3 regions of the Janthinobacterium woesei genome follow, and region 1 is predicted to be linked to each of the others. Evidence: predicted binding sites of a transcription regulator. Region 1 holds the regulator's gene; each other region holds the start of a gene.
The links. Region 1 encodes FNR, which switches genes on or off when oxygen is low (the NO sensors DNR and NnrR bind a similar motif). Its sites were predicted from a motif close to TTGATNNNNATCAA; they were not measured.

Region 1 (3,274 bases):
TGACGGCCGTGGTGCCACCGCTGTTGGTGCTGACCATGCTGCCTTCGCCACCATCCTTGAGCAACTGCGTGGTGATCTGGTTGGCGTTGGGCGCGCGCGGCTGCAGCAGCCGGCTGGCATCCGGGTGTAGCACGTAGCGCGGCACGGCCTCGCGCGTGAGGATGAAGAAATAGCCGCTCTTGCCCACCTTGGCCGTGCGCAAATGGCCGAGCATATTGTCCTTGTACAGGCGCAGCACGCCGATCACGATGCCGGCCACCTCGCCATCCTTGTCGAGCACGGGGGCGACCATCTGCACGATGGGCAAATGGCTGGTCTTGCCCAGCATCGGCTCGGTGATCATGGCTTTTTTCGTGCGCATCACCGTCTGGAAGTATGCGCGGTCGGCCACGTCCGTGCCGTTGCGCCCCTGCACTTCGGGCACGTCGGCGACCACCTTGCCCTGCGTATCGAGCACCAGCACGTCGTCGAACAGGGCCAGCATGGCGCGCTGCGTGTAGTAGTGGCGCAATTGCGCCGGGTCATCCATCAGGGCGGGTGGCTGGTGGCGCGCGGTCTGGGTGATGATGTCGAGCAGCATGGCCAGCTTGTCATCGAGTTCTTCGGCCGTGCGCTCGATCAGCGCCGTTTGCTGGCTCAGCAAGACTTGCGTGAAATCGTCGCGCATGTGTTTCACCTGGACCATCGTCACCAGGGCGATCATGGCGATCGAGGTCAGGCTGGTGGCCAGCGCGACTTTTGCTTTAATGCCGAGAGGCTTCATGATTTCCTTTTGAGTACCGGGCGGTACAGGCGGCAGATAATGCTGTCAGGAATTTTCCTATCAATACATCAACTTGGCAAGCGTGGGGCGTGTAATTTTGCGCTGTGGAGCAGGCTTTAGAGGATGTCGGCATAAAATTAAATGCAGAACGTCGTTTATTCAGCGAAATTAGGGCGAATTGCGGTGAATTTCCGCGAAATTGGCACATGGCAACGCACTATGCAGTAAACTTGTTATTGCATTTTATAAAAGGTACTGACATGACAGAAGCGCTACTCTCTCCAGCCTTGCCCGCAGTGACCGTGGAGGCGTTGCGTGCCCGATGCTCGACGTGCAGCATGCATCAATTGTGCCTGCCGATGGGGCTCGATGTGGGTGATATGGACCGGCTGGACCAGATCATCGGCCGGCGCCGCAAGGTCGCGCGTGGCGCCTTGCTGTTCCGCATCGGCGATTCGTTCCAGAACCTGTACGCGATCCGTTTGGGCCACTTCAAGACGTACCAGATCAATCCGGGCGGCGACGAGCAGGTGACGGGTTTCCAGATGGCTGGCGAATTGCTGGGCATGGACGCCATCAGCGCCGACCGCCACCATTGCAACGCGGTGGCGCTGGAAGACAGCGAAGTGTGTGAAATTCCGTTTTCCAGCCTGGAACAATTGCTGGGCAGTATACCGACCCTGCTGCGCCATTTCCACCGCATGATGAGCCAGGAAATCACGCGCGAGCAAAGCGTCATGCTGTTGCTGGGCAATATGCAGGCGACGCAGCGCTTTGCCGCCTTCATCGTCAACCTGGCCTCGCGCTACGAGGCACGCGGCTATTCGGGCAGCAACTTCCAGCTGCGCATGTCGCGCGAGGAAATTGGCAATTACCTGGGCTTGACCATCGAAAGCGTCAGCCGCTTATTGTCGAAGTTCAAGAAAGAAGGCTGGCTGCGCGTGTCGAACCGCGAGATTGAAATCCTGCAGCCAGCAAAATTGAAGGCCATTACGGCCGGCACGGACACCTGCAAATAATAACGGTGCTGTACCTTATAGTTCTTCATCCGCATGCAGCGCGATGCTGCGCTGCAAAGGCCAGGTCCAGATGCCTGACAAGCGCCATTCGCGCGCGTTGTTTTCCACCAGCACTTGCCAGCGGCTGCGCTCTAACATCGGCAGCGCCACCGAAAAGTTGCCGGCCGCATCGGGCTGCACCAGCAGCTTGATATCCTTTTCGGGCAAGGTGGCATGCGCCAGGTGCAGCAGCAAAGGCGCCGGGTAAGCCTTGCCGAAGCTTTGCACGGAACCGGTCAGGCGCGCTGCAGCTACATCATAGGTCAGGCTGGTCGACATGGCCAGGTTGCTGGCGGCCGTATCGCGCCGCAAGTCCTGGTTGATCGCCTTGCCCTGCTTGTAATAGTCGCCCACCACCAGCGCGTCCGGCTGCGTAAACGCGATATAGCCCATGAAGCTGCCGACGATGACGGACAGCCCGGGCCCCACCATCAGCAGCCACGGCCAGCGGTGCTTGTACCAGGGTTCCACGGGGGCTTGCAGCTTGATACTTTCCGACATGCTATTTCTCCTTGTGGCGGCATATTCTGGGGTCAGCCCTCAAAAACACGCCTTTCCTTGTTAGCGCGGCACGATGAACACGGCGCTTTCGCGCACATGCAGCGATGGATCGTCCAGCGATTGCAGCTCGATGCTGATCTTGTTCGAACCCTTTTCCCCGACGCCGTGCGGCACGCGCAGGCGGATGGGCCAGCCCAGCGTTTCGGTCGGCTGCAGGGTAACTTCATCGCGCGTCAGCAGGGCCAGGCCGGGCAAGCCGGCAACGCTGATCCTGAAGTGCTGGCGCTGCTCCGAGGTATTCATGATCTGCAGGCGGTAGACGTTTTCGATCATGCCATCTTCCACTTCGCGTCCCATCGAGCCACGGTCGCGGATGACGTCCATTTTCAGCGGCGTGCGCAGGAACAGCGAGGTCGCCACGGCGATGATGATCAGGGCCAGGATGGCGGAATAGATCAGTACGCGCGGGCGCATGGCGCGCTGGCGGATCTGCTGCGCATTGAAGTTGTTTTCCAGCGCGTGGTCGGTACTGTAGCGTACCAGGCCGCGTGGCCGGTCGACCTTGTCCATCACGCTGTTGCAGGCGTCCACGCAGGCGGCGCAGCCGATGCATTCATACTGCAGGCCGTTGCGGATATCGATGCCAGTCGGACACACTTGCACGCACAGGGTGCAGTCGATGCAGTCGCCCAGCTTGTCGTTGTTGCCGGCTTTCTTGCTCAGCGCGCCGCGCGGTTCGCCCCGCTTGGCATCGTAGGTGATGATCAGGGTATCCTGGTCGAACATGGCGCTCTGGAAACGCGCGTAGGGGCACATGTATTTGCACACCTGCTCGCGCAGCCAGCCCGCGTTGCCGTAGGTTGCCAGGCTGTAGAACAAGACCCAGAACCATTCCCAGGGACCGAAATTCAAGGTGGTGACCGCGTGCGCCAGTTCCTTGATGGGCGTGAAG
Region 2 (3,274 bases), on a different contig from region 1:
GGCGACGAAGGGCGCGCCCTTGTCCATGCAGTGCACGGCACCCATGTCGTTCGCCTCGACGATATAGCGTCCATTGCCCGTGATGCGGCGCAAGGTCGCCAGTTCGGCGCCCGCCTCGATCAGCGCCTGTGTCGACAGCACCACTTCCTTGCCGCTGGCAGCGAGCATGTCGGCGATATCGAGCCAGTCGGCCAGGCGCAGTTCATGCCGGCGCGAGCACACGGTTTCGCCCAGATACACGATATCGACGGCTGTCGTGGCGATGTGCTGGTAAAACTCGAAAACGGTGGTGCGCGGCCAGTAGTACAACAGGGGGCCCAGTGAAAGTTTCAGCATATCTGTTCCATTACTTTTTAAGTGATAAAACCGTAGCGAGCGCCTCGCGGCGTGGCCGAGAAGCGCAGTAGGTTTTTCTATTTCCAGGAGCGGTGGTAAGCACCCAAAGTGTGCTGCTGGCCCTCGGCCAGCTTGTCCAAGGCCGCCATCCAGCCCGGCTTGACGGCGTAGCGCGCATTGCCTGCGCGGCAGGCGTCGATCGCTTCGCGCCACACACGCGTTACCTGCGCAACATAGGCGGGGCTGCGCTGGCGGCCTTCGATTTTCACGGCGCGCACGCCCATGGCGATCAATTGCGGCAGCAGCGCCAGCGTGTTCAAGCTGGCCGGTTCCTCGATCGCGTAATACTCTTCGTCGTTGACTTCAAAACGCCCCTTGCACAGGGTGGGATAACTGGCGTTTTCGCCGGGCGCGTAGCGGTCGATCAGCACGCCGTTCAGGCGCGATTCCAGGCCTTGCGGCGTTTCCAGCCAGCGCACGGCCTTGGCCGGCGAGCACACGCCGTGCGTGTTCGGCGCCTCGCCCGTCGCATACGAGGACAGCGCGCAGCGCCCCTCGACCATCACGCACAGGCTGCCGAAGCCGAATACCTCGATCTCCACCTCCGTCTTGGCTATCAATTGCTCCACCTGCGCCATGGACAGCACGCGCGGCAGCACGGCGCGGGCGATGCCGAAGTGCTCATGATAAAAATTGATGGCCTCGTAATTGGTGGCCGAACCCTGCACGGACAGATGCAGGCGCAGCTGTGGGTGGTGCTGGGCTGCATACGCCATCAGGCCCGGGTCGGCGACGATCATGGCGTCGATGCCCGCCTGCGCGGCGCGATCGATGGCGCTGCGCCACACGGCCCAGTTGTGCGGCTGCGGATAGGTATTCAAGGCCAGCAGCACCTTGCGCCCATACTGGTGGGCGTAGCGAACGCCTTCGGCGATGGCCTTTTCGTCAAAATTGAGACCGGCAAAATTGCGCGCGTTGGTGGCGTCGCGAAAGCCCAGGTAGACGGTGTCGGCGCCATTGTCGACGGCCGCTTTCAGGGCTGGCAGGCTGCCGGCGGGACAGACCAGTTCCAGCGGTCCCGTCACGCGGCTGGCGGTGGTTGATTCAAGCATCATGATGTTCATTTCCCGTGTCGGCTCAGGGTGCAGACTATAGCCCCGCGCAGGCCACGCAGTCCTTGACGCAGGTGAAGGAATGCGTGCGTGGGCGGCGTACATTCCATTTGCTTGACCGCGCTGTAAAATGCTCCATCTCCGCCCTATTGCACTCGCCGCCATGCCCCGCAAACCGCTGCTGATCTTCCTGCTGACCCTTTTCCTCACCGTGCTGCAAGTGCAGTGGGCCGCGCCTGCCGAAGGCTATGACGCCGACACGCTGTCCATCCTGTCGCCCGAGGTGCTGGGTGCCTGGCCCGGCGTGCTGCTGTTCTTGCTGGCCGTTTTCACGCGCCGCCAGATGCCGCTGCTGCGCCAGGCCGCCATCTGCACGGGCCTGTTGGCCCTCTACTGGCTGCTGGCGAACTACGTCACGTTCGATATGCGCGTGGCCAGCTGGAGCACCTACTCGCCGCTGGAAATCTGGCTGCACGTGCTGCCCGCTTCCCTCATCAGCATCGCCGCCTGCGGCGCCGCGCATTTCGGCCTGAGCTACTTCATCCTGCGCCAGGGAGGCGCGAAAAAGTAAGCCGGGTTTTTTTTCACCTGCATCAAGGATTCGCCATACAACTGCACGACACCTTTGACGCCACTACATTTAGTGATTAATCTCCATAAAAACACCGCATGTTGTGTTTATTGGAGGTTTCATGACTACACAGACAGTTCACCCCACACGCGGCCAGGTCGATGTCGCCGCGTCCATCAATGAATACCTGGAGCGGCGCGACTGGCGCGTCAACGCCAACGCCAACCAGGGCTACTCGCTGGGTGGCCTGATACTCAATGTGTCGGGCAAAGTCATCGCCAACTACTGGCTGGACCAGGTGTATCCACCCGAGGTGGGCGCGGCGCACCGCGAAGCGGCCCTGCACATCCACGACCTCGACATGCTGGCCGGCTATTGCGCCGGCTGGTCGCTGCGCACCTTGCTGCACGAAGGCTTGAACGGTGTGCCCGGCAAGATCGAGTCCGGCCCGCCGAAACACATGTCGAGCGCCATCGGCCAGATCGTCAACTTCCTCGGTACACTGCAAAATGAATGGGCCGGCGCGCAAGCCTTCAGCTCCTTCGACACCTATATGGCGCCCTACATCCGCAAGGACAAGCTGCGCTATGAAGACGTGCGCCAATATATGCAGGAACTGATCTTCAACCTCAACGTACCGTCGCGCTGGGGCACGCAGACGCCATTTACCAACCTGACCTTCGACTGGGTCTGTCCGGACGATCTGCGCGAGCAGATCCCCGTGATCGCCGGCCAGGAGATGGACTTCCGCTATGGCGAACTGCAACTTGAGATGGACATGATCAACCGCGCCTACATCGAGATCATGATGGCGGGCGACGCCAAGGGGCGCGTATTCACTTTCCCCATCCCCACCTATAACATCACCGAGGATTTCGACTGGCATAGCGAAAATGCGGAACGCCTGTTCGAGATGACGGCTCGCTACGGCCTGCCCTACTTCCAGAATTTCATCAACTCGGAACTCAAGCCGAACATGATCCGCTCCATGTGCTGCCGTTTGCAACTGGACTTGCGCGAACTGCTGAAACGCGGCAATGGCCTGTTCGGCTCGGCAGAGCAGACGGGTTCCCTGGGCGTGGTGACGATCAATTGCGCGCGCCTGGGACATTTGTGGCGCGGCGACGAAGCAGGCCTGCTGGCGGACCTGGACCGCCTGCTGGAGCTGGGCAAGACCAGCCTGGAAATCAAGCGCGCCACCATCGAGGACTTGATGCAGCAAGGCCTGTTCCCGTACACGAAACGCTACCTGGGC
Region 3 (3,274 bases), on a different contig from region 1:
CAAGCCAACGCGCTGTATGCCGATGCCGCAGGGCATACCGTCGTGGGCCTGGACACGGCGCAGCGCCAGCTCAGCGGCCTGCTCGACACGGCACGCCTGAGCATTGCCCGCAACGACGACGTGCGGCACTGGATCAGCCTGGCTACGAGTTTGTTGCACATGGGCAGCGCCGTCCTGGCCGGCAACCCCGAACGCATCCTTAGCACCTTGGGCAAGGTGCGTGAGCGGCTGCAAGAGATGGCGCCAGGCTGATTGAATTTGGCCGCCCAGCGCCTATACTGGGACGTCCCGCATGCAATCGTGCTTTCGGGGCAACCAGAGGAGACCAACATGCGTACCGAAGCGTATTTGCAATTCAATGGCAATTGCGCGCAAGCGCTGGAATACTACCGCCAGCACCTGCATGGCGAAAACCTTTTCCTGATGCCGTTTCGCGGCACGCCGGGCCAGGAACAAGTCAAGGAAGACTGGTACGACAAGATCATGCATGGTTCCGTACAACTGGGCCCCACCATGCTGATGGGGTCGGACGGCGGCGGCACCGAAGATGGCGCCAAGGGCATGAGCGGCTGCTCGGTCTGCCTGAGCGTCGATGCGCCGGAAGAAGCCGAAAGAGCCTTCGCCGCGCTGGCGCGCGATGGCAGCATCCAGATGCCGCTGCAGGAAACCTTCTGGGCGCAGCGCTTCGGCATGCTGAAAGACCAGTTCGGCGTGGCCTGGATGATCAACTGCGAAAAGAAACCAGCATAAATCAACGGCAACCGCCTGCGCCGCATCAAACGTGGCGCGGGTGGTAGCGCAAGCAGAGCTGGCCATCTTGGACTACCATGATGGTAGAGACTCCCACCGGGTGACAGCCATGAATGGATTGCCGCAAGACCAGCTACAGCGCCTGCAAGGCGTGCTGGAGCAACGCAAGCTTGCGCTACTGGAACAAATCGAGGGCGAAACGGCCGAAGCCGACGCGCGTGCCTCGCTGCTCAATGAAATCGAAGCCTCGCCGGCCGACAACGCCAGCGTGCACACCCTGAACGCCCTCGTCAGCGAGGCGGCCGAACACAACGTGGCGCAGCTGGCCCTCATCAGGCAGGCGCTGGCCAGGATGGCCGACGGCAGCTATGGCTTGTGCGACAACTGCGGCGAAGCCATCGGCCTGTCGCGCCTGAACGCACGCCCCGAAGCGCGCCTGTGCATCGATTGCCAGACGCGGCTGGAAAAGGCCCAGCGTTAGTCATTGCAGCAACGCAACGGGGCAAGGCATCGCTGCCCTGCCCCTCGCCTTTTGCCGTTTGCCTTTCACCTTTACTGCTGTGCTGCTATCCGGCTCCCGCCAGCCTCTGTGTGCTGACTGGGCAGCCGGGTCTCCTCCACTGCCATTGCCCTGCTTCAATCTTCAATCTTCAATCTTCAATCTTCAAGCTGCAAGCCTGCTCAACTCACCACTGTGCGCCATGGATGGCGATATGCGCGCCCGTGACCAGCGCTATCTTTGTTCCTGCATTGCTGTGCCTCCCCGCTTGTTATGCTTGATCTGCGTGGGATCAAGTGTAGGCACAGTTTTTAGCGCCAGTTTTGCGCCAGATCAAGTGCCCGGCCTGCCAGGCACAGTGGCATGCGTGCGCGAACTGTGCCCCGACTGTGCCAGAATGGGGCTTACCGCACAGCGAGAGGCCAGGCCATGACGTATAAAACCGTGTTGCTGCATATTGACGACAGTGCCAGCCGCAGCGCCCGCATCGACGCGGCCGCCAGCATCGCGCAAGCCTGCGGCGGCCACCTGACGGGCGTGGCCCTGACGGGCGTGTCGCGCCTGCTGTACCAGAACCAGCCCGACCTCGATGCCGACCCAAACCTGGCGCTGCACCTCAATTTCTTGAGAGAAAGAGCCACGCGCGCCCTCGATGGTTTCGAGCAGCATGTACGCACGGCCGGCGTCGCCTCGTTCGAGCAGCGCGTACTCGACGATGAGGCGGCGGGCGGCATCAGCCTGCTGGCCCGCTACGCGGACCTGGTGGTGATCAGTCAATACAATGCCAAGGATAAATCGCCGTCCGTGATGCGCGATTTTCCCGCCTACGTGCTGCTGCATTCGGGCCGGCCCGTGCTGATCGTGCCGTACGCGCCGCCGCTGCCGATGCAAGCGCCGCCGGCGGCCGCGCGCAATGTGCTCATTTCATGGAATGCCAGCAAGGAAGCGAGCCGCGCCGTCAGCGCCGCCCTGCCCCTGCTGCAGCGTGCCGGGCAAGTCCACGTGGCCATCTTCGATGCCAAGGTGCATGCGGCCGAGCATGGCGACCAGCCGGGCGCCGAACTGCTGCAGTACCTGGCGCGCCACGGCGTGGAAGCACGCGTGCATTTGCTCGATGGAGGCGGCGTGCGGCGCGGCGACATCGGCGAAGCGCTGCTGTCGCAGGCGGGGGAGCTGGCGGCCGATTTGCTGGTGATGGGGGCGTATGGCCATTCGCGCCTGCGCGAAACGATACTGGGTGGCGTCACGCGCACAGTCTTGCAGAGCATGACGATCCCCGTGCTGATGGTGCACTAGCACCTTTGGCAGAGCCGCCCGCTAGCCGTCCTGCCAGGGCTGGCTGCGGATCTTGGCCACCTGGCGCTGCGCCAGCCACTGCCACAGCTGCAGCGCATCGCCCTGCGGCAAGGCCGACATGCGGCGCGGGCTGGCCAAGGCGATTTCGCAATCGCGGTCCGACCATTCCTCGAAAGTGACTTCGCCTCCGCTGGCGACCTCGACCTGATACATCAAGCCATCGTCGTAACCAAAGCGCAACAGGACGGCGGACGGGCTGCCATCGGGCGCCGTCTCTGGCGCACGGTACACCTCGGCCAGCGCATCGGCCAGCTGTGCCGGCGACGGCGCACAGATGTCGCGCCCATCGGCCTGCGTAAGAATGAACCATGCCTGTGTCATGACGCGCCCTCCTATCCACACTCATTAGCATGCGAGGCAAGTATTACGGGCAGTCACCTGGGTCCTGTCTTGCATGGGGCGCACGGGAACTATCCCTGACGGCATTGATTAACAATACCAATAAGGATAATACCTAACTTTCGTGCGGCGCGGCACTTATGCCGTACTACGCGGCGCATCGACCAAACCATCGAACAAATCAAGCCACCAGCACGGGGATGCTGAGCGGGTCGAAATCGTGCCAGTCGCCATTGGCGATCGTGCCTTCGGCTTCCTCGATGTGCTCGGCGCCGAGCCGCTGCAATGCCCCGAGCGCCCGCTCGCGCTCGTCGAGGCCGCCCAGCGCCA

Region 2: the regulator FNR is predicted to act here: its motif matches at 1,514-1,527, upstream of ubiU (ubiquinone anaerobic biosynthesis protein UbiU).
Region 3: the regulator FNR is predicted to act here: its motif matches at 1,573-1,586, upstream of ACQ4W6_RS18990 (universal stress protein).

The regions. Positions count from the first base shown of each region.
Region 1 covers NZ_JBNYXW010000003.1:271,222-274,495, forward strand. The annotation lists gene ACQ4W6_RS04555 (HAMP domain-containing sensor histidine kinase) at 1-763, opposite strand, end outside; gene fnr (fumarate/nitrate reduction transcriptional regulator Fnr) at 1,024-1,782, shown strand; gene ACQ4W6_RS04565 (FixH family protein) at 1,798-2,322, opposite strand; gene ccoG (cytochrome c oxidase accessory protein CcoG) at 2,383-3,274, opposite strand, start outside.
Region 2 covers NZ_JBNYXW010000021.1:90,475-93,748, forward strand. The annotation lists gene ubiV (ubiquinone anaerobic biosynthesis protein UbiV) at 1-336, opposite strand, end outside; gene ubiU (ubiquinone anaerobic biosynthesis protein UbiU) at 414-1,451, opposite strand; gene ACQ4W6_RS22500 (hypothetical protein) at 1,612-2,019, shown strand; gene ACQ4W6_RS22505 (ribonucleoside triphosphate reductase) at 2,141-3,274, shown strand, end outside.
Region 3 covers NZ_JBNYXW010000016.1:77,105-80,378, reverse strand. The annotation lists gene ACQ4W6_RS19005 (hypothetical protein) at 1-252, shown strand, start outside; gene ACQ4W6_RS19000 (VOC family protein) at 331-750, shown strand; gene ACQ4W6_RS18995 (TraR/DksA family transcriptional regulator) at 860-1,231, shown strand; gene ACQ4W6_RS18990 (universal stress protein) at 1,679-2,545, shown strand; gene ACQ4W6_RS18985 (hypothetical protein) at 2,567-2,926, opposite strand; gene ACQ4W6_RS18980 (hypothetical protein) at 3,126-3,274, opposite strand, start outside.